4 regions of the Burkholderia sola genome follow, and region 1 is predicted to be linked to each of the others. Evidence: riboswitches for the same ligand, from Rfam matches in the RefSeq annotation. Region 1 holds a riboswitch; each other region holds the start of a gene.
What was found. Region 1 has a riboswitch for cobalamin ahead of cobG (precorrin-3B synthase). Riboswitches for the same ligand answer to the same signal wherever they lie in the genome.
Positions count from the first base shown of each region.

Region 2: it holds a riboswitch for cobalamin, as region 1 does, so the genes downstream of both, KR541_RS12720 (FecCD family ABC transporter permease) here and cobG (precorrin-3B synthase) in region 1, are expected to answer to the same signal.
Region 3: it holds a riboswitch for cobalamin, as region 1 does, so the genes downstream of both, KR541_RS21895 (CbtB domain-containing protein) here and cobG (precorrin-3B synthase) in region 1, are expected to answer to the same signal.
Region 4: it holds a riboswitch for cobalamin, as region 1 does, so the genes downstream of both, KR541_RS26450 (TonB-dependent receptor domain-containing protein) here and cobG (precorrin-3B synthase) in region 1, are expected to answer to the same signal.

Region 1 is NZ_FR989675.1:1,847,603-1,852,931, forward strand. Features, by position in the region: gene KR541_RS08425 (precorrin-8X methylmutase) at 1-519, opposite strand, end outside; gene cobG (precorrin-3B synthase) at 512-1,873, opposite strand; cobalamin riboswitch at 1,981-2,171, opposite strand; gene cbiE (precorrin-6y C5,15-methyltransferase (decarboxylating) subunit CbiE) at 2,374-3,654, shown strand; gene KR541_RS08440 (cobalt-precorrin-5B (C(1))-methyltransferase) at 3,654-4,742, shown strand; gene KR541_RS08445 (cobalt-precorrin-6A reductase) at 4,739-5,329, shown strand, end outside.
Region 2 is NZ_FR989675.1:2,761,030-2,766,358, forward strand. Features, by position in the region: gene KR541_RS12705 (adenosylcobinamide-GDP ribazoletransferase) at 1-160, opposite strand, end outside; gene cobT (nicotinate-nucleotide--dimethylbenzimidazole phosphoribosyltransferase) at 174-1,229, opposite strand; gene KR541_RS12715 (ABC transporter ATP-binding protein) at 1,291-2,109, opposite strand; gene KR541_RS12720 (FecCD family ABC transporter permease) at 2,106-3,221, opposite strand; cobalamin riboswitch at 3,264-3,512, opposite strand; gene KR541_RS12725 (ATPase) at 3,667-4,017, shown strand; gene KR541_RS12730 (cell division protein ZapA) at 4,014-4,328, shown strand; RNA gene ssrS (6S RNA) at 4,410-4,591, shown strand; gene KR541_RS12740 (EVE domain-containing protein) at 4,844-5,305, shown strand.
Region 3 is NZ_FR989676.1:1,178,944-1,184,272, reverse strand. Features, by position in the region: gene metE (5-methyltetrahydropteroyltriglutamate--homocysteine S-methyltransferase) at 1-900, opposite strand, end outside; gene KR541_RS21905 (LysR family transcriptional regulator) at 1,028-1,936, shown strand; gene KR541_RS21900 (CbtA family protein) at 1,959-2,681, opposite strand; gene KR541_RS21895 (CbtB domain-containing protein) at 2,695-2,904, opposite strand; cobalamin riboswitch at 2,938-3,076, opposite strand; gene KR541_RS21890 (histidine phosphatase family protein) at 3,127-3,717, shown strand; gene KR541_RS21885 (inorganic phosphate transporter) at 3,883-5,329, shown strand, end outside.
Region 4 is NZ_FR989676.1:2,231,497-2,236,825, reverse strand. Features, by position in the region: gene KR541_RS26470 (isocitrate lyase) at 1-631, opposite strand, end outside; gene KR541_RS26465 (YbaK/prolyl-tRNA synthetase associated domain-containing protein) at 1,032-1,553, shown strand; gene KR541_RS26460 (helix-turn-helix transcriptional regulator) at 1,550-2,188, shown strand; gene KR541_RS26455 (threo-3-hydroxy-L-aspartate ammonia-lyase) at 2,241-3,215, shown strand; cobalamin riboswitch at 3,439-3,631, shown strand; gene KR541_RS26450 (TonB-dependent receptor domain-containing protein) at 3,849-5,329, shown strand, end outside.

The DNA.
Region 1 (5,329 bases):
CGCCGCCTTCGATTCGGCCGCGCCGATGAAGCCGACCGGGAAACCGACGATCAGCGCGGGGCGCGGCGCGCCGGCGTCGATCATGTCGAGCAGGTGGAACAGCGCGGTCGGCGCATTGCCGATCACGACGACGCTGCCCGCGAGATGCGGACGCCACAGTTCGAGCGCGGCGGCCGAGCGCGTGTTGCCGAGGCGTTGCGCGAGATCGGGCACCTGCGGCTCGCCGAGCGTGCAGATCACGCGGTTGGCCGCGGGCAGCCGCGCGCGCGTGATGCCTTCGGCGACCATCCTCGCGTCGCACAGGATCGGTGCGCCGGCCGCGAGCGCGGTGCGGCCGGCCGTGCCGGCGCCAGCGGAAAAACGCAGGTCGTACACGACGTCGACCATCCCGCTCGCATGGATCACGCGTACCGCGAGTTTCTCGAGATCGGGCGGCACCTGCGACAGGTCGGCCTCGGCGCGGATCGTCGCGAACGACTGACGGTAGATTTCCTGCCCGTCGCGAATGTAGTCAAGCATCGGTGGTGTCCTGGCTGTGCCGCGCGTCCATGAGGCGGATCGCGGCCTGGTCAATCGTCAGACGGCGCGCGAGCAGGGCGCCGAGGCCCGCGGCCGCGTCGCGCCGATAAAGGTCGTAGCGTTCGGGCGCCACCGCGACGAGCGTATGCACGGCAGCGTGCGGCAGCGCGCAGTGGCGTTCGCAACCGGTCAGATGCACGTCGAGCGGATGGCCGACGCGCGCAGCAAGCACGCGCGCGTCGTGTTTCGTGTCGGCGTGCGCTTTCGCGCAGCCCGCGCTGCCGGTGCAGGCGACGAGCGTCGCCAGCGGGTCGGACGCCGCGCACACGAGGCCGAGCGACGCGAGTGCTTCGCGCGTCGCGGCCGCGTGTTGGTTCGATACGCCGTGCATGAACACGCCTTGCCACGGCGTCATCGACAGCGTGCCGTCGCCGTCGGCTTCGGCCAGCGCGGCGAGCCGCTCCAGTTGCGCCGCGTCAAGCCGCCCGAGCGCGAATTGCGCGCCGATGCTGCAGCGTGCCGCGTCGCGCGACGGGTATGCGCCGAAACGCAACGCGGCGTCCGCGGGCGTGCGCCGCCAGCCGGCGAGCGTCGGATCGGCCGCGAGCGGGAACGGCAGATAGTGTTGCGCGCGCTCGAGCAGCGTGCGTTCGCCGCACATCGACAGCAACGCGCGCATCCGCGTGACGTCGGCCGGCGCGAGATCGAGGAACGCGAGCAGCAGTGCGCGGACCAGTGCGACGCCCTGATCGATCGACACGTCGACCGACGCGGGCCGGTCGTCGTGCGCAACCGGAGGGCAGCCGGCCAGCCCCGCCGCGAGACGTACCGCGCCGTCGCCGCGACGCCACGCGGCGAGCCAGACGTCGTGCGGATGATCGAGCGCCGCGACCGCTTCGCCGCCGTCGAGCTGGATCGAGAATTTCGGCGACAGTTCGCCGCGGCGCGGCTCGCTCGCGAGCATGTCGAGCAGCGGCATGGCGAGCGCCCGGCTATCGACGAGCGCGGCCGGGTCGTGCCCGGCGAGCGGGCTCAGCATCACGTTGCGAACGTCGTCGCTCGCCGCGAGCGCGGCCGCATCGATGGCGGTGTTGCCGGCGCTTGTGCGCGGGCCGAGCCCTGCTTCGAGCAGCGCGCGCGCGAGCGCATCGGACGCACCGTCGCGAATGCCGCGCAACTGGAGATTCGCGCGATTGGTCGCATCGATCTCGCCGGAGCCGTGCAGGCGCGCGGCGGCGGCGATCGCACGCGCCTGGCGCGTGTCGAGCCGGCCGCCCGGCAGCTTGATCCGGCACAGCCCGCCGTCGGCGGCCGCGACCACGCGCACGAGCCCCGGGCAAGCCGACGGGCGCACGATGGGCGACGCAGGAATCGAATCGGGGGCGGAATTCAACGGGATACCGGAACAGTGTGGCGCCACGGCCAACGCATCGGTACACCCCGCCCGACGCCGACTGGCACGCACGCACTTTCTGGCCGGCAGGTCTCCTGGCTGACAGGTCGGCGCCGCCTCCCGGCCTTCCCGGTGAAACCAGTGGCATGAGGGGGAGATCGGCTCGCTGTCTACAGTTGCGGGGGCAGCCACAGCGGCGCGCGGTGCGCCCTGTGTTCCCTCTTCGGCCCCGAAGGGCACCGGCGAACGAACGGCCGTAGGATACCCGATTTCGGCCGCGATTCGCGACCGGCCGGCCGTTCGAGGCCGGCGAAGCGGGCAACGGTCGGGCGCGGGCGAGCCGGCAGATGAAACGCCGGGTGGAACACGGTACCATGCCGTTTTTTGCAACGCGGACGGCGGCACCGGCGCTTTCACGGCCGCGCGGCGACACGATGGAATCGAACGATGGGGAAGGGTGCATGACGGCGTGGCTGACGGTAGTGGGCATCGGCGACGACGGTTACGCGGGGCTCGGACGCCACGCGCGGCGCGCGCTGCTCGATGCGACGCACGTGGTCGGCGCGAAACGGCATCTCGACATGCTGCCCGCGCGGCTGCGCGCCGCGCGCGAAGCATGGCCATCGCCGTTCGACCTGTCGGGGCTGCTCGCGCGCCGCGGCGCGCCCGTGTGCGTGCTCGCAAGCGGCGACCCGATGCTGTTCGGCGTCGGCGCGACGCTCGCCCGCGCGCTTTCCCCCGACGAATGGCGCGTGCTGCCCGCGCCGTCGTCGCTGTCGCTCGCGGCCGCGCGGCTCGGCTGGGCGCTGCAGGACGTCGGCGCGGTCTCGCTCGTCGGGCGTCCGCTCGCGACGCTGGGCCGCCACCTGCTGCCGGGCCGGCGGCTGTTCGTGCTGAGCGCCGACGGCCGTACGCCGGCCGCGGTCGCGGCCGAACTCGTCGCCCGCGGCTTCGGGCCGACGCGCATCAGCGTGTTCGAACATCTGGGCGGCCCGCTCGAACGGCGGATCGACGGCCTCGCGCACGACTGGAACATCGACGAAACCGCCGCACTCAATCTCGTCGCGCTCGACTGCCGGGCGGGCCCCGACGCGCCGCGCCGCGCGCTCACGCCCGGCCTGCCCGACGACGCGTACCGCCACGACGGCCAGCTCACCAAGCGCGACCTGCGCGCGATGACGCTCGGGCGCCTCGCGCCCGCGGGCGGCGAACTGCTGTGGGACGTCGGCGCCGGCAGCGGCTCGATCGGCATCGAATGGATGCGCGCGCATCCATCCTGCCAGGCGATCGCGATCGAAGCGCATGCGGAGCGGCAGCGCTTCATCGAACACAACCGCGATACGCTCGGCGTGCCGGGCCTGCAACTCGTCGCGGGCCGTGCGCCCGATGCGCTCGCGGGGCTCGCCGCGCCCGACGCGATCTTCATCGGCGGCGGCGCGACGGCGCCCGGCGTGCTCGACGCGTGCTGGGCGTCGCTGAAACCCGGCGGACGGCTGGTCGCGAACGCGGTCACGCTGCAAGGCGAGATGGCGCTCGCCGCGTGGCGCGATGCGCACGGCGGCACGCTCACGCGCGTGTCGCTCGCGCACGCCGAACCGCTCGGCCGCTTCGACACGTGGCGGCAGCCGCTGCCGGTCACGCTGTACGACGGGCGCAAGCCCGACGCGACAGACGCGACAGACGCGGCCGACGCGGCAGGTTCGTCGAATAGGGCGAACCCGTCGAACCCAGCGGACGCGTGATGCGCGACGAAACCCCCGAACAGCCCGCGCCGCTGCGCTTCGGCTACACGACCGGCAGCTGCGCGACCGCGACGTCGCTCGCGGCCGCGCGGCTGCTGCTCGCGGGTCACGCGGACGACGCGGTCGAGATCGTGCTGCCGAAGGGACAGCGCGTGATGATGCGGCTCGAATTCTGCCGCGTCACGGCCGACGGCGCCGAAGCCGGCACGATCAAGGATGCCGGCGACGATCCGGACGTCACGCACGGCGCGCTGATCTTCGCGCGCGTCGCGCTCGCGGGGGCGCCCGGCGTGCGTTTTCATGCGGGGCCGGGCGTCGGCACGGTCACGCGTGCGGGGCTCACGCTGCCGGTCGGCGAACCGGCGATCAACCCGGTGCCGCGCCAGATGATGACCACGCACCTCGAAGCGCTCGCCGCTGAACACGGCTACACGGGCGGTTTCGACGTGACGATCGGCGTCGAAGGCGGCGAGGCGCTCGCGCTGAAGACGATGAACCCGCGCCTGGGCATCGTCGGCGGGCTGTCGATCCTCGGCACGACCGGCATCGTGCGGCCATTTTCGTGCTCGGCCTATATCGCGTCGATTCATCAGGGCATCGACGTCGCGCGAGCGAATGGCATCGCGCACATCGCCGCCTGCACGGGCAACGCGAGCGAGGATGCGATGCGCGCGCACTACCATCTGCCCGACATGGCGCTGATCGAGATGGGCGATTTCGCGGGCGCGGTGCTCAAGCACCTGCGGCGCGCGCCGGTCGCGCGCCTGTCGATGTGCGGCGGCTTCGGCAAGCTCAGCAAGCTCGCGGCCGGCCATCTCGACCTGCACAGCCGCCATTCGAGCATCGATCTGCCGCTGCTCGCGCAGTGGGCGGCGCAAGCCGGCGCGAGCGATGCGCTGCAGGCCGCGATGCGCGCCGCGAACACGAGCCAGGAAGCGTTGAAGCTCGCGCAGGCCGACGGCGTGCCGCTCGGCGATCTGGTCTGCGCGCACGCGCTGCGGGTCGCGCGCGACATCGTGCCGCCGTCGGTCGCGGTCGAAATGTTCGCGATCGATCGACAGGGCCGCTTCGTCGGGGAGGCGCGATGAGCCCGCGCATCCTGCTGCTCGGGGGCACCGGCGATGCGCTGAAAATCGCGCGCGCGCTCGGCCCGCATCATGTCTATAGTCTCGCCGGCCTTGGCAAGACGCCCGACGATTTGCGCTGCGACGTGCGCGTCGGCGGTTTCGGCGGCGCAGCCGGGCTGACCGCGTATCTTCGCGACGCCGGCATCGGCCTCGTGATCGACGCGACCCATCCGTATGCCGCGCAAATCAGCGCGAACGCCGCGGCGGCGACGCGCGACGCGGGCGTGCCGCTATGGGCGCTGCGCCGCGCGCCGTGGACGCCGCAACCGGGCGACGACTGGCGGATGGTCGACGACTGGGCCGGCATCGAGGCCGCGCTCGCGCCGTTCAGGCGTCCGCTGTTCACGCTCGGCCGCGAGCCGCTCGCGCATCTCGACGCGATCCCGCCGCACCAGTTCTGGCTCGTGCGCTGCCTCGATGCGCACCCCGGCAACGCCCGCGCGCAGGTCATCGCCGCGCGCGGGCCGTTCACGCCCGACGGCGAGCGCGCGCTATTCGCGCTGGCCGGCATCGACGTCGTCGTCAGCAAGAACAGTGGCGGCGCGGCC
Region 2 (5,329 bases), 910 kb from region 1:
GATAGACGAGCGCGCCCCACGCGCCGACGCACGCGCCGACGAGCGGGAAATAGCGCGCGGCCTGGTCGAGATCGCCGGCCGCGTAGCCGATCGAGCGCGGCACGGGTACGCGCGTGAAATAGCCGAGCGCGACGAAGAAGTAGCGCAGCTCGGCGCGCATGCCGCGCACGCGCTCAGGCGTCACGATCGTCGACGCCGGCGGATTCGAAGCTCGCCATCTCGCTGAGGAACGCGGCCGCCGCGCGCACCAGCGGCAGCGCGAGCGCGGCGCCCGTGCCTTCGCCGAGCCGCAGGTCGAGCGCGAGCAGCGGCTTCGCGCCGAAATGCTCGAGCATGCGCCGGTGGCCGGCCTCGTGCGACGTATGCGAGAACACGCAGTAGTCGCGCACGCCGGGCGCGATGCGCTCGGCGACGAGCAGCGCGGCGGTCGCGATGAAGCCGTCGACGAGGATCGTCATCCGCTCGCTCGCGGCCGCGAGGTACGCGCCGGTCATCATCGCGATCTCGAAGCCGCCGAACGTCGCGAGCACGTCGAGCGGCGCGATCGCATGCGAGTGCTTGACGAGCGCGCGACCGAGCACCGCACGCTTGTGCGCGAGGCCCTGATCGTCAAGGCCCGTGCCGCGGCCGACGCAGGCGTCGATCGGCACGTCGAGCAGGCGGCTCATCAGGCACGCGGCCGACGACGTATTCGCGATCCCCATCTCGCCGAAGCCGATCACGTTCGTGCCGAGCGACGCGTGCAGGCGCACGCGCGCCGCGCCCGCGGCCAGCGCCGTCATCGCTTCTTCACGCGTCATCGCGGGTTCCGCCGCGAAGTTGCGCGTGCCGCGCGCGACCGGAACCGACACCAGCCGGTCCGACAGCGGCAGCGGCGACGCGACGCCCGCATCGACGATCTCGAGCGTGCTCTGCGCGACGCCCGAGAACGCGTTGATCGCCGCGCCGCCGGCGAGGAAGTTCGCGACCATCTGCGCGGTCACCGCCTGCGGATAAGGGCTGACGCCCTCGGCCGCGATCCCGTGGTCGCCCGCGAACACGATCGTCACCGGACGCTGCACGACCGGCCGCTCGGTGCGCTGGATCAGGCCGATCTGCAGCGCGAGCGCCTCGAGCTGGCCGAGGCTGCCGGGCGGCTTGGTCTTGTGGTCGATCACATGCTGCAGGCGCGTGCGCAGCGCGTCGTCTAGCGGCGCGATCGCGGGCGGGAATTGGGTCGAAGTGGTCATCGAGGGGCCGTATGGTGGGCGCGGCATGCGCCGCGCATCGGAAAATTCGGAACGGGAAAGATCATTGTCGCGCGGGCCACGCCGGCAACAGCGCATCGCGGCCGTTCTCGCGGATCAGCACGAGCGGATAGCCGAACGCGTCGCTCGCGCGCTCGGGCGTCAGCACATCATGCACGCGGCCGGCCCACGCATGCCCGCGGCCGTCGAGCAACAGCGCATGCGTCGCGAAACGCCGCGCGAGATTCAGGTCGTGACACGAAAACATCACCGTGCGCGGGCCCGCCGCGAGCCAGGCGGCCAGCGCGGTCAGGCAGTCGATCTGGTGATGCAGGTCGAGATGCGCGAGCGGTTCGTCCAGCAACATCAGCGGCGCATCCTGGCACAGCGTCGCGGCCAGCGCGACCCGCTGCCGCTCGCCGCCCGACAGCGACATCACGTCGCGCGACGCGAGCGGGTTCAGGTCGAATGTCGCGAGCGCCTCGCGCGCGGCCGCGCGGTCGCCGTCGCGCTCCCAACCCCAGCCGCCGAGATATGGAAAGCGGTTGAGCAGCACCGTGTCGAACACGGTCGCGCTGAACGCATCGTGCAGTTGCTGCGGCATCAGCGCGCGGCGCTGCGCGAGTTGCTCGGGACGCCATGCGGCAAGCGGCCGACCGTCGATCTCGACGTGTCCGCCGGCGGGCGGCTGCAGTCCCGCGAGCGTGGCGAGCAGCGTCGTCTTGCCCGCGCCGTTCGGCCCGGCGACGCACCAGATCTCGCCGGGGCGGAACGCGTGCGTGAAGCGGTCGAGCAGCGTGCGCGCGCCGGCCTTCAGCGTCAGGTCGACGGCCATGTAGCGCATGTCGCCGGCAGCGGCGTGCGGTGCTGCGGTGCCTGTCATCGCATCGGCCTCCTCAGCAACATCCACAGGAACACGGGCACGCCGATCAACGCGGTCATCACGCCCACCGGCAATTGTGCGGGCGCGATCGCGGTGCGCGCGAGCAGGTCGGCCGCCATCACGCCGCCACCGCCCGCGAGCATCGCGGCCGGCAGCAGCATCCGCTGGTCGTTGCCGAACGCGAGCCGCAACGCGTGCGGCACGACGAGGCCGACGAAGCCGATCGTACCGGCCGTCGTGACCGCGGCCGCGGCGGCCAGCGACGCGACGAGATAGATCCGCACGCGCAGCCGCGCGACCGGCACGCCGAGCGCCTGCGCGGTCGCGTCGCCGCGCAGCAGCACGTTCAGTTGCGGCGCGGCCGGCAGCGCGGCGCATGCGCTCAGCAACAGCGCGCCCCACGCGAACCACGGCGCCGTCGCGCCGTTCAGGTCGCCGGTCAGCCAGAAGATGATGCCGCGCAGCCGTGCATCGGGCGCGAGCGACAGCAACAGCGTGACGAGCGCGCCCCATCCCGCCGCGATCACGACGCCCGTGAGCAGCAGCCGCGGCGATGCGTCGCGCGATTCGCCGCGCCACAGCTCCCGCCTCGCGAGACCGAGCACGAGCGCGACCGAGACGAGCGAACCGGCGAATGCGGATGCGTCGACGAGCCACCACGCGCCGCCCGCGATCATCGCGACGAGCGCGAAGCCGGCCGCGCCGCCGGACACGCCCAGCACGTACGGCTCCGCGAGCGGATTGCGCAGCAGCACCTGCAACAACGCGCCGGCCAGCGCGAGCAGCGCGCCGCACGCGAAACCCGCGAGCGCGCGCGGCAGGCGCAGCGTCCGGACGATATCGGCAAACAAGGTATCGCCGCCGTGCGGCACGAGCGACGCAAGCGCCTGCCACGGCGACATCGGCACGCTGCCGATCGACAGCGACGCGACGAACAGCAGCGCGACCACGGCGGCCAGCGCGGCCCAGATGACGGTGGCGCGCGCGGCGCTCATGCGGCGCACGGCCGCGCGCCCGACGCGCGGTGCATCCGCTTGCGGTGGCCGGCCGGGCGCGACAGGGGCGCGTGGCGAACGATTGGGGTCGGCATCGAAGAACGTTCCGTGAAGCATTGCGCGCCCCGCTTCCCCGCAGGCCGCGCGTCATGGAGCCCTTGCGGGCTCCCCGTCTCGGCCGGTATCCGGGCTGGCGGCGGTCCGGCTCGCCTTCCCGCGCGATGACGCGCAGTGGCCCGCGCCTGCGTGCGACCTGCACGCGAAACGCGCCCGAGCCGGCCTGCGTCACGCGACGCGGCCGCTTACCGTTGCGGGGGCAGCGCAGGTTGGCGCGCTCGCGGAGCCCGCCCCCTGCTTCCCGTTTAACCGCGCATCCTGCGCGCGAGCACCGAGGCGGCGCCAGTTTAGGAGCCGGTCGCGCGAGCGTCAAGGAAGCGTCCGGACCGGCGTCGGACATGCCTATTCGCGGCAAGAAGCAGGGGTGTTACGACTGGAAACGTTACAGATGTCGGATTGCGCGGTATTCCGCGCTAAAATGCTGGGTCTTTAGAGGACGCAGCAAATGCTCAACGAACTCGAAACCCTGTCTCAAAATATTGGCCGTCTGATTTCGCTGAACAAGCGCTATCACTCGGAACGGCTCGCGCTCGAGGAGCAGGTCGCGCAATTGCGCGCGGAAGCGGATACGGTCCGCGCGGAACTCGCGCAGCTGCGCGACGAACGCAATGCGCTCGCGGCAGAGCGCGACACGCTGTCGGCGAAGATCGACGACGCCCAGGTGAAACTGAACGCGATTCTCGAAAAGCTGCCGCGCTCGAAGAGCGCGGAGCAAGCCGACAACCAGCTCGACCTGCTCGATGCGCAGGCGCGCACGGATGGCGATGACGCGGCCAGCCACGGAGAACATGCATGAGCACCAAGCAGATCGAAGTCTCGATTCTCGGTCAGCCCTATCGGCTCGCCTGTTCGGCCGAGACCGAAGCGGCGCTGCTCGAAGCGGTCGCGCGCGTCGATGCCGAAATGTCGAAAATCCGCTCGAACAGCTCGGTGCGCGGCACCGATCGCATCGCGGTGATGGCGGCGCTGTCGCTTGCATCGGAATTGCTGCGGCTGCAAACGAGCGTGCGGCACGGCGAAGCATTTCCGGCGGAAGAAATCCGTCGTACAATGCATCAGATGAACGAACAGCTCGGCGCGGTGCTCGCACAGCACGAGACGCAGTAACGTTTGAAACGATGCGTCGATTCCGCTTGATCTCGACGGTCAACGGTGGTCAAATTGGCGCATCGAAACACAGTTCAGTCAGCTTCCCTGCCTGGTTCGCCAAGGTCATATATTCCTTGAACCAATGCCATGTGCACGGTTGCGGAAATTTGTAGCACGGGCGCGCGCGTCACTCTGTCTGATGTACCCGAAGTGCTGCTAACTGCGACCAATTCTGAACCTCAGGTTCAGGATGCCGGCCTAGCGGCCAAGGCGGGGGCCTATCCAACGGCATCGGGAACTCCCGATGCCGTTTCCTTTTTGAGGGGCTGTTTGCATGCGGAACGCGCATGCGAATGCCCGAAATCGCTCGCAGGGCAAGAAGTGAGGAGCGCCGTTTGGCCGAGCCAAACAAGTGACGAGCGACGCCGCCATGCGGGCGATTTCGGGCATTCCCGTGAATTGTATTTTTCGTTTGGGGTGCGCGTTCCGCATGCAAACAGACCCTCATGCCCCTTCTGCGTCGATTACGATCCATGCAATATTGGCTGATGAAGTCCGAACCGGACGAAGCAAGCATCGACGATCTCGCCAACGCACCGCAGCGCTCGCTGCCGTGGACCGGCGTGCGCAATTATCAAGCGCGTAATTTCATGCGCGACACGATGAAGATCGGCGACGGCGTGCTGTTCTATCACTCGAGCTGCCCCGAGCCGGGCATCGCGGGCCTCGCCGAAGTATCGTCCACGCCCTACCCCGATCCCACACAGTTCGATCCGAAAAGCCCCTATTACGACCCGAAATCGACGCAGGAAGCGCCACGCTGGCTGCTCGTCGACGTGCGCTTCGTGAAGAAGTCGCCGCTCGTGCCGCTCGCCGCGCTGCGCGAGCACGACGAGCTCGCCGACATGCGCGTGCTCGCCCGCGGCAACCGGCTGTCGATCACGCCCGTCACGCGCGCGGAATGGCGGTTCATCACCGAAAAGTTGATGAAGTAGGCACCGGCCAAAAGGTCAAATCTG
Region 3 (5,329 bases), on a different replicon from region 1:
GATGTTGCGGCCGTTGATCGCGCCGACCGACAGCACGCGCTCCGGCGGCAGTTCGCGCACCAGCGCGTCGACTTCGTCGCGGGCATTGATCGCGTCGATATGCAGGCCGTCGATCGACAGCGACGCCGCGAGCGTCAGATTGTCCTGAAGCTGGCCGAAGTACGTGGCGAGCAGCAGCTTGATGCGGCGCGTTTCCAGCGCCTCGTACGCGATGCGGAATGCCTGGCGCCATTCGGCATCGAGCTCGGTCACGAGAATCGGTTCGTCGATCTGCACCCATTCGACACCCTGCGCGGTCAGCGTGTCGAGCAGCGCGCCGTACACCGGCAGCAGCTTCGGCAGCAGCGCGAGGCGGTCGGAATCGTCCTTCGCCTTGCCGAGCCACAGGTACGTGACGGGGCCGAGAATCACCGGTTTCGCATTCACGCCCTGCGCGGTCGCTTCGGCGAGTTGCTGGAGCAGACGCGACGGATCGAGCGAGAAATTCGTGTCCGCATGGAACTCCGGCACGATGTAGTGGTAGTTCGTATCGAACCACTTCGTCATTTCACCGGCCGCGACCCCGCCGCAGCACGCGGCGTGCTCCTCCGTCGACTGCGCCGAACGGCCGCGTGCGACGCGGAAATAATTGTCGAGCGCATCGCCGTGGAAATCCTGCACGCGCTTCGGCAGGTTGCCGAGCGTGAAGCTCATGTCGAGCACCTGGTCGTAGAACGCGAAGTCGCCGATCGGCGCGAGATCGAGATCGCGCTGGTCGTGCCAATGACGCCGGCGCAACTCGGCGCCAAGCGCCTTCAGTTCGTCGCGCGACGATTCACCCTTCCAGTAGCGTTCGAGACCGAACTTGAGTTCGCGCTTCGCGCCGATGCGCGGAAAACCGAGGTTGTGTGTCGTGACCATGAAGCTGCCGTCCAGAAGAAAGTGTAGATCCGGCAGCCATCATAGGGATTTCAAACCATGAAATAAAATGGCATTATTTCATTCATCCATTAACATTTTTCATGCATCTGCCCGATGCACGCAATCCATGCTGGAACGATTCCATCTCGTCGTCATACGTGAAGTCGAGCGCCAGGGCTCGCTGACCGCGGCGGCCAATGCGCTGCACCTCACGCAATCGGCGCTCAGCCACACCGTCAGGAAAGTCGAGCAGCAGCTCGGCACGGCGATCTGGGACCGCGAAGGCCGCGGCCTGCGGCTCACGCAGGGCGGGCACTATCTGCTGAAGCTGGCGAACCGGCTGCTGCCGCAGTTCGAGCTCGCCGAGGAGCGGATGAAGCAGTACGCGAAGGGCGAGCGCGGCACGCTGCGCATCGGGATGGAGTGCCATCCGTGCTATCAGTGGCTGCTGAAGGTCGTGTCGCCGTACCTGTCGCGCTGGCCCGACGTCGACGTGGACGTGAAGCAGCGCTTCCAGTTCGGCGGCATCGGCGCGCTGTTCGGTTACGACATCGACGTGCTCGTGACGCCCGATCCGCTGAACAAGCCGGGGCTGCGCTTCGACCCGGTGTTCGACTACGAACAGGTGCTGGTGGTCGCGGATTCGCACCGGTTCGCGAATGTCGACTACGTGACGCCCGAACAACTGACCGACGAGATCCTGATCACGTACCCGGTCGAGACCGACCGGCTCGACATCTACAACCAGTTCCTGACGCCGGCCGGCATCGTGCCGAGGCGGCACAAGTCGATCGAGACGACCGACATCATGTTGCAGATGGTCGCGAGCGGGCGCGGCGTGGCCGCGCTGCCGCGGTGGCTTGCCGACGAGTATGCGGACCGGATGCCGGTCGTACCGGTCAAGCTCGGCAAGAACGGCATCGCGAAGCAGATCTTCCTCGGCATCCGCGAAGCGGACGCAGCGATCGACTATCTGGCCGCGTTCGTCGCGCTGGCGCGCGAATCGACGTGGAGCGCGCCGCGCATGCTGCGCTAGGCGCGCCCGGTTGCCCCGCGCGTCAGGCGGCGCGCAGGCCGGCGCGTTCGCCGCGCTCGACCCACGCGCCGAACAGTAGGCCGATCGTCGTCCACATGATCACCTGCATGCCGATGGCCGCCACGCGGAACCTCCACAGCAAGGTCGCCGGGAAATCGGCCGGCAACTCGCTGACCGACGGCAGCCCGATCTGCACGGCCGCGATGATCGCGACGAACACGAGCCCGGCGACGATCGATGCGTTCCACGGGCCGAGCTTCGCCAGCAGATGGCGGCGCACGCCGACCGAGAACACCATCGTCGCGACCGAGATCGCGATCATCAGGAAGAACAGGCCGGTGCGATAGCCGATCGTGTCGGGGTCGCCGACCGACGGCGGATTGGCCGGGTACTTGAGGTTCGGCACGACCACGAGCGCAACGAACGCCGCCAGCGCGAGCCATGCGGCCAGCGGCCGTGCCGGCAGGCGGCTGCCGCGTCCGTACGCATACGCGAAGACCAGCGAGAACAGTCCGCCGAATGCCGCGCCGTAGGTCACGACGCCCGTCAGCAGCCCGAGGCCGGCCTGCGTGTGGCGGCTGACCAGCTCGGGTTCCGGCGCCTCGCCTTGGGCGGCGGCGGTTTTCTCTTCGACGGCGATCGCCTGATCGACTTGCGGTTCGCCGACGATCCTGGCGAAACCGAACGTGAGGAGGCCCGCGGCGATGCCTGCGAGCATCCCGCGCATGAGTAGCTTTCCGACCATCGCAGGCTCCGCGTCAGTGGCAGGGAAAGCCGAGCAGATGGCGGCCGTCGTGGACGAATTCGTGGACATACATGCCCGGCACGAGCGACGTCGCGCCCTGTTCCGCACCGACGAAATACAGCGCGAGCAGCAGGATCAGGCCGACGAACACGGCCCAGGGCAACAGCTCGCGGACGGGGATGGGTGCCGGCACGACCGCCGGCTTCAGCACTGCTTCGCTCATGGATGCACCTCAGGGGAATCGCGCCCCGACAAATGATGGATGGGTACGAAGGCAGGTCTGGCTTCCGGGATCGTCGATTCCCCGGTTACAGTGGCGCGACCGCGCCGGAATTGCACCGGCTTCCGCGCTTCGTATCGGGCGAATTGTACGCGCGAACGTTCGCGTATTGAAGCGATGACACACGGGTAAGCGCGTCCCGCTCCGGATCATCCGACAACCGACATGACCAAACCTGCCTCGCTCTGCCTGATCGCACACGCATCGACCCGCGCGATGCGCACCGGCACGTTTCCCGACGACGACCTGCTCGACGCGCACGGGCTCGCCGAAGCCGCTGCGCTGCGCGGCCGGTTGACGGGTGCTGCCGGCTCGCTCGTGCTGTGCAGCCCGGCACGCTGCGCAACGCAGACCGCCGATGCGCTCGGGTTGCACGCCGACATCGACGACGCGCTGCGCGACATCGACTACGGCAACTGGCGCGGCAAGCGGCTGCACGATCTCGCGCGCGACCTGCCCGACGAACTGGCCGCGTGGATCGGCACGCCGTCCGCGTCGCCGCATCGCGGCGAATCGTTCGACGCCGCCGCGCATCGGGTCGGCACATGGTTGAGCACGCTGCCGACGGATCGCGATGTCGTCGCGATCACGCATGCGCCGATCGTCCGCGCAACCCTCGCGCACGTGCGGCGGATGAGCCTCGAGGCCGCCGCGCGTCTCGACGTCGCGCCGCTGTCGTGCACGACATTCGTCGCGTCGCCGAGCGGCTGGACGTTGGCCGCGACGGCCGCCAACGTGCGCGACACCGGCGCGTAAACTCACTGTCCTGCTCACTATGTGAGCGAACGATGCGCGCCGACGCGTCGCATGTCGCCGCTCGCCTTACATCCCGTAAGACACACCGTTCGTCATCCCGACTGTCATCAAACTGACTGCTAGCCGCAGCTAGGATCGGACGCGGTTCCCTCACGAGATGCCGTCATGAATCAACCTGCTTCATCCGCCCCGAACAATCCGGGCTCCGTCGCACGCACCCGGCAGATCGGCTATGCCGCGTTCCTGCTGGTGCTCGTGCTCGGCGCCGTCTATATCGCCACGCACCTGATCGACGATCTGGCGCCGGTCCGCGAAGGGACGTTGTTCCCGTACCTGCTGCTCGGCGCCGCGCTGCTGATCGCGCTCGGCTTCGAATTCGTCAACGGCTTCCACGACACCGCGAATGCGGTCGCGACCGTGATCTATACGCACTCGCTGACGCCGAACGTCGCGGTGATCTGGTCGGGCATGTGGAACTTCCTCGGCGTAATGGTTTCGAGCGGCGCCGTCGCGTTCGGGATCCTGCAGTTGCTGCCGGTCGAGCTGATCCTGCAGGTCGGCAGCGGCTCGGGCTTCGCGATGGTGTTCGCGCTGCTGATCGCCGCGATCGTCTGGAACCTCGCGACCTGGTATTTCGGGTTGCCGTCGTCGAGCTCGCACACGCTGATCGGGTCGATCATCGGCGTCGGGCTGATGAACCAGTTGCTGCACGGGCCGTCCGGCACGAGCGGTGTCGACTGGGGCCAGGCGCTCGGCGTCGGCAAGTCGCTGCTGCTGTCGCCGATCGTCGGCTTCCTGTGTGCGTCGCTGCTGCTGCTCGTGCTGAAGGCCGCCGTGCGGATTCCTGAGTTGTACAAGGAGCCGCCGAAGGATCAGCCGCCGCCGTTCTGGATTCGCTGCCTGCTGATCCTCACCTGCACCGGCGTGTCGTTCGCGCACGGGTCGAACGACGGACAGAAAGGGATGGGCCTCATCATGCTGATCCTGATCGGCACGGTGCCCACCGCGTATGCGCTGAACAAGGCCGTCACGCCCGCCGAATCGCAGACCTTCGTGGCGGTCGCGAACCAGGCGGCCGCGACGTTCGGGAAATACACGAACGGCGTCGCGCCGTCCGCGAACCCGCGCGCCGATGTCGAACACTACGTGCAGCATCGCGAACTGACGCCCGCCGTGCTGCCGGCCGTCGCGCAGCTGTCCACGTCGCTTGCGACCGCCGTCGGCGCGTCGGGCTCGATGGCGGCCGTGCCGCAGCGCGACGTCGACAACGTGCGCAACACGATGTATCTGGTGTCCGAAGCCATTCGTCTGATGGAGAAGTCGGGCCAGCCCGCGTTCGCCGCCGACGACAAGCTCGCGATCGACAACTATCGCAAGCAGCTCGACCACGCGACGAAGTTCATTCCGACGTGGGTGAAGGTCGCCGTCGCGATCGCACTGGGTCTCGGCACGATGGTCGGATGGAAGCGGATCGTCGTGACCGTCGGCGAAAAAATCGGCAAGCAGCATCTGACGTACGGACAGGGCGCATCGGCCGAACTGGTCGCGATGCTGACGATCGGCGCCGCCGACATGTACGGGCTGCCCGTGTCGACGACTCACGTGCTGTCGT
Region 4 (5,329 bases), on a different replicon from region 1:
TTTCGATCTGGATGCAGCACGCGCCCGCTTCGATGAACTGCTTGGCCAGAAGGTAGGTCGCTTCCGCGTTGCCGAAGCCGGCGTCGATGTCGGCGATGATCGGCACGACGTGCGTGACGTGGTTGTCGATCTTTTGCTGGATCGCCGCCTTCGCAGTCGCGTCCTTCGCGGCATCCAGCTCGCGGAACAGGCCGCCCAGCTCGCGGGCGTCGGCCTGGCGCAGGAACGTGTAAAGCTCGCGGATCAGCGCGCTGACCGAGGTCTTTTCGTGCATCGACTGGTCAGGCAGCGGGCCGAACTCCGAGCGCAGCGCGGCGACCATCCAGCCCGACAGGTACAGGTAGCGGCGTTCGGTGCTGTTGAAGTGCTTCTTGATGGAGATCATCTTCTGCTGGCCGATGAAGCCGTGCCAGCAACCCAGCGACTGCGTGTACTTGGACGGATCGGCATCGTACGCGGCCATGTCGGCGCGCATGATCTTCGCGGTGTACTTCGCGATGTCCAGGCCGGTCTTGAACTTGTTCTGGGCACGCATGCGGGCCGCATACTCGGGGCTGATGGCATTCCACGCGCTGCCGTGGTTTTCCTTCAAGCCAGCCACTGCCTTGATGTCGTCTTGATATTGGGACATGTCTATCTCCTGGGAACGAAGCGCATTGAGTAAAGGGGTTCAGCGTGCCCGCCGCGTGTGACGAAGCGAACTGCATGGACTCAATAGTAATCCTGTCTCACGCGTTTTCGGCCAAGTCTTATATAAGACATAAGATATAAATTTCTCTTGTTTTTCAATTAGATAGCCAGTCGTTTTTGCGATGCAAAACACGGTTTCAAGCGGCGGTAAAACGCGGCGGCAGGAATTCGGCCTGCATCCCGCAATATGAAATTCCCTTTCGGCTGCTGAAGAATCGGCGCGCTTCGCGCACACTGGCGCCACGATGCCCGCCGCCCTTTGTCATATCAATGACAAAACGTCTATACTTGGACGATTATTTGACCCGTGCGCCTCGACGCGTGGGCCTGCCTGGAGCGACATGAACGACTCTCCCGTTTTCGACACGCTTTGCGAACTGCTGACGACATCCGGCGCGCGTTTTCGCGTGCTCGAGCATCCGGCGGAAGGCAAATCCGGCGCGATCGCCGCGCTGCGCGGCACCCGCCCCGAACAGGGCGCGAAGGCGATGCTCTGTACGTTCAAGGATGGCGGCGACGGCGCCGCGCTCGCGGTGATTCCCGGCCATCTGAAAATCGACTTTCGCAAGGTCGCCGATGCGGTCGGCCGGCGCAAGGCGACGCTCGCGTCGCCCGACGTCGCGGCCGCCGTCACGCGCTGCGTGATGGGCGCCGTACCGCCGTTCGTGTTCGATACGAACGTGGCGCTCGTCGTCGATCCCGCGCTGGTCGAGCGCAACGCCGAGATCGCGTTCAACGCGGGCCGCCTCGATCGCTCGGTCGTGCTCGACGCGACCGACTACGTCCGGATCGCGCGCCCGCTGCTGGCCGACATCACGCGGCCGGAAACGACGGACACCCCGACACACCAGGATCACGCATGAGTACAACCCGCAAACCGCTGCTGTCGGAGCAGGCATCGCTGATCGAACAGGTGCAGCGCATCGCCGAAGGACTCGGCGAGATGTTCGCGCCGTTCACCGAGGTCGTCGTGCACGACCTGCGCACGCCGGAGCACGCGATCCTCGCGATCCACAACAACCTGTCCGGACGCGCGGTCGGCGATCCCGCGACCGAACTCGGCCTCGCGCGCATCGCCGACGACGATTTCCCGCAGGTGCTCGCGAACTACCCGAACCGCTTCGCCGACGGCCGCACCGCGAAAAGCACGTCGATCGGCATCAAGGATTCGACCGGGCGCTATGTGGCCGCGCTGTGCCTGAATGCCGACGTCACGTTGTTCCGCGGCTTCCAGGGCATGCTGAACCAGTTCTGCCGCACGGACGGCGAAGCCGTCGTCGACACGCTCGACCCGGCCGGCGCGGACGCGATCCGGCAGCGCATCGACGCCTTCGCGACGCGCCTTGCGACGACGCCGCGCGAGTTGAAGACCGACCAGCGCCGCGAGCTGATGCAGACGCTGAAGGCCGACGGCTTCCTCGAGGTGCGCCGCGCGATGGAGATCGTGTCGCAGCATCTCGGCGTGTCGCGCGCCACCGTCTACAACGATGCGAAGTGACCCGGTGCGCCCCCGCATTCCAGTCGACTGACTTTTCAATCCTCCAGCAACCATGAACTCTCCCGCTCTCCCCACGTACGGCGACGTCGCCGCCGCCGCGACCCGGCTCGAAGGCCACGCGCACCGCACGCCGGTGATGACGTCGCGGACGATCGACGACGCGCTCGGCGCGCAGGTGTTCTTCAAGTGCGAGAACCTGCAGCGCATGGGCGCCTTCAAGTTCCGCGGCGCGTTCAACGCGCTGTCGCGCTTCAACGCGGAACAGCGGCGCCACGGCGTCGTCGCGTTCTCGTCGGGCAACCATGCGCAGGCGATCGCGCTGTCGGCGCGCATGCTCGGCATTCCCGCGACGATCGTGATGCCGCAGGACGCGCCGGCCGCGAAGATGGCCGCGACGCGCGGCTACGGCGGCAACGTCGTGACCTACGATCGCTACACCGAGGATCGCGAGCAGATCGGGCGCGATCTCGCCGAGAAGCACGGGCTCACGCTGGTGCCGCCCTACGATCACCCGGACGTGATCGCCGGCCAGGGCACCGCGGCCAAGGAACTGTTCGACGAAGTCGGCCCGCTCGACGCGGTGTTCACGCCGCTCGGCGGCGGCGGGCTGCTGTCGGGCACCGCGCTCGCCACCCGTGCGCTGTCGCCGCACGCGAAGCTGTACGGCGTCGAGCCCGAAGCCGGCAACGATGCACAGCAATCGTTCCGGTCCGGCACGATCGTGCACATCGACACCCCGCGCACGATCGCCGACGGTGCGCAGACGCAGCACCTCGGCAACCTCACGTTCCCGATCCTGCGTCGCGACGTCGACGACATCCTCACCGCGACGGACGCGGAACTCGTCGACTGCATGCGCTTCTTCGCCACGCGTATGAAGCTCGTCGTCGAGCCGACCGGCTGCCTGTCGTTCGCCGCCGTGCGCCGAATGAAGGATGCGCTGCAGGGCAAGCGCGTCGGCGTGGTGATCAGCGGCGGCAACGTCGATCTCGAGAACTTCTGCGCGCTGGTGTCGGCACCGGCCTGAGCGTCGCGGCACGCATCGATAACGACACGCGCCGGCCGTCGGCCTTCGGAACGACGGCCGCCGGTTCCGGCGCGACCGGACGCGTTCGAATCCGGCCGTTTCTTCAGACCTGAAACACGGCCCGCGCCCCTCGAACGAAAGGATTCGGAAAGCCGCCGCCGGGCAATGACGTTTTTTCGCACCCGCGCGCGGCCGGACGATTGACGTCCCTGACCGCCCGCCATTACCCTTGCGCGCTGATGGTTCCCGGAGACGGGATCAAAAGGGAACGCAGCAGGGGCAACGCCCCGAATCTGCGGCTGCCCCCGCAACTGTGAGCGGCGAATCCGTGCCACCGCATGCCACTGGGAAACCGGGAAGGCCTGCACGGATGAGGACCCGCGAGCCAGGAGACCTGCCATCGACCCGAGGTCCACGCAGCCGCACCGGGCGGGGTGTCCCGATGCGCGCGGCACCGCCCCCGGCGGTCGCCCGTTGCATGGACGACCCGACCTCAGGATCCGTCAGATGTCCATCGTTCCCGAATCCGCTTCCCGACCCGAAGCGTCGCACCGACGCGCCGTCGGCATGCGCCACCTGCCCGCCCTCCGCCCGCGATCGCCGTACACGTCACACGCCTCGTCCCGCCGCCTCATGAACATTCGTCACCTGCTCGCCACGTCCGCCGCCACCGCGCTGCTTTCCCCGCTCGCCCACGCGGCCGGCGAAACGGCGCTCGCGCAGCCCGCCGCGCCCGCGCCCGGCGCGGACCTGCCGACGATCAGCGTGACCGACACGCGGCACCTGCCCGAATCGTTCGACCGACGCTATGCGTCGACCCAGGTGCTCACGCGCGAGGACCTCGACCGGCTGTCGCCCGCCGACCCGAGCATCACGCAGGCGCTCGCGACGCTGCCGGGCGTGACCGTCGCGCAGAACGGCGGGCCCGGCTCGTCCGCGTCGGTCAGCATCCGCGGCTCGTCGGCGAGTCAGGTCGCCGTGTTCATCGACGGCATCCGGATCGGCTCGCCGACCACCGGAATCGCGCCGTGGGCCGACCTGCCGACCGAAGCGTTCGAGCGCGTCGAGGTGATCTCCGGCCCGGCCGCCGCGTCGTTCGGCAACAACGCGATGGGCGGCGTCGTGCAACTCTTCACGCGCCGCGCCGCCAACCAGCCGAACCGGACCACCGTGTCGGCCGGCGGCGGCTCGAACAAGACGTTCGACACGCAGTTCCGCACGTCGGGAACGGTGCCGTCGACCGGGCCGCTGGCCGCGCTCGGCGGCCTCACCTATTCGCTCGGGCTGCACGACTACAACACGGCCGGCATCGATGCGACGCGGCCGTTCTTCTACGGCCACGAAGACGGCCGCAATCCGTATCACGCGCAGGATCTCGACGCGCGGCTCGGCTATGCGCGCGACAACTGGTCGATCTCGACGTTCGCGCTGTATCACCGCTCCGATCTGTCCTACGACAACAGCGGCTACGCGAATCGCGAGCTCGACCACCAGTTGACGACGGGCGTTGCGTTCCATCTCGACATCACGCCCGATACGCAGTTCGACCAGTCGTTCGGCTATGCGAACGACCGCCAGTTCATCTACGCGGACGACCCGGCCCTCGCGACCGACCAGATCAATTCGCAGCGGATCAGCACGTCGACGTCGCTGACTCATCAGGAGCACCGATTCCACCTGTTCGGCCTGCCGTTGTCGGGCGAATCGAAGCTCGCGTACGACTTCACCCGCGAACAGGCGTTCCTGCCGGTCGACATTCCCGGCGGCGTGCCGACGCGCAACGATTCCGCGTTCTCGCTGCACCAATCGGCGACGCTCGGCAGCGTAACGATGTTCGTCGCCGGCCGTCACGAGATCATCGCCGGGCAAGCGGTGAACACCGGCAACGCCGCACTGTCGTGGGCGATCACGCCGGTCTACACGGCGCGCATGTCGTACGGCAACGCGTTCCGGCTGCCGACGTTCAACGACCTGTACTACCCCGGCTACGGCAACCCGAACCTCAGCCCGGAACGCAGCACGTCGGTCGAGGCCGCGCTCGACGCGAACACCGCGTACGGCACGTTCACCGCAGCGATCTACGACACGCGCGTCAACAACCTGATCGCGTACAA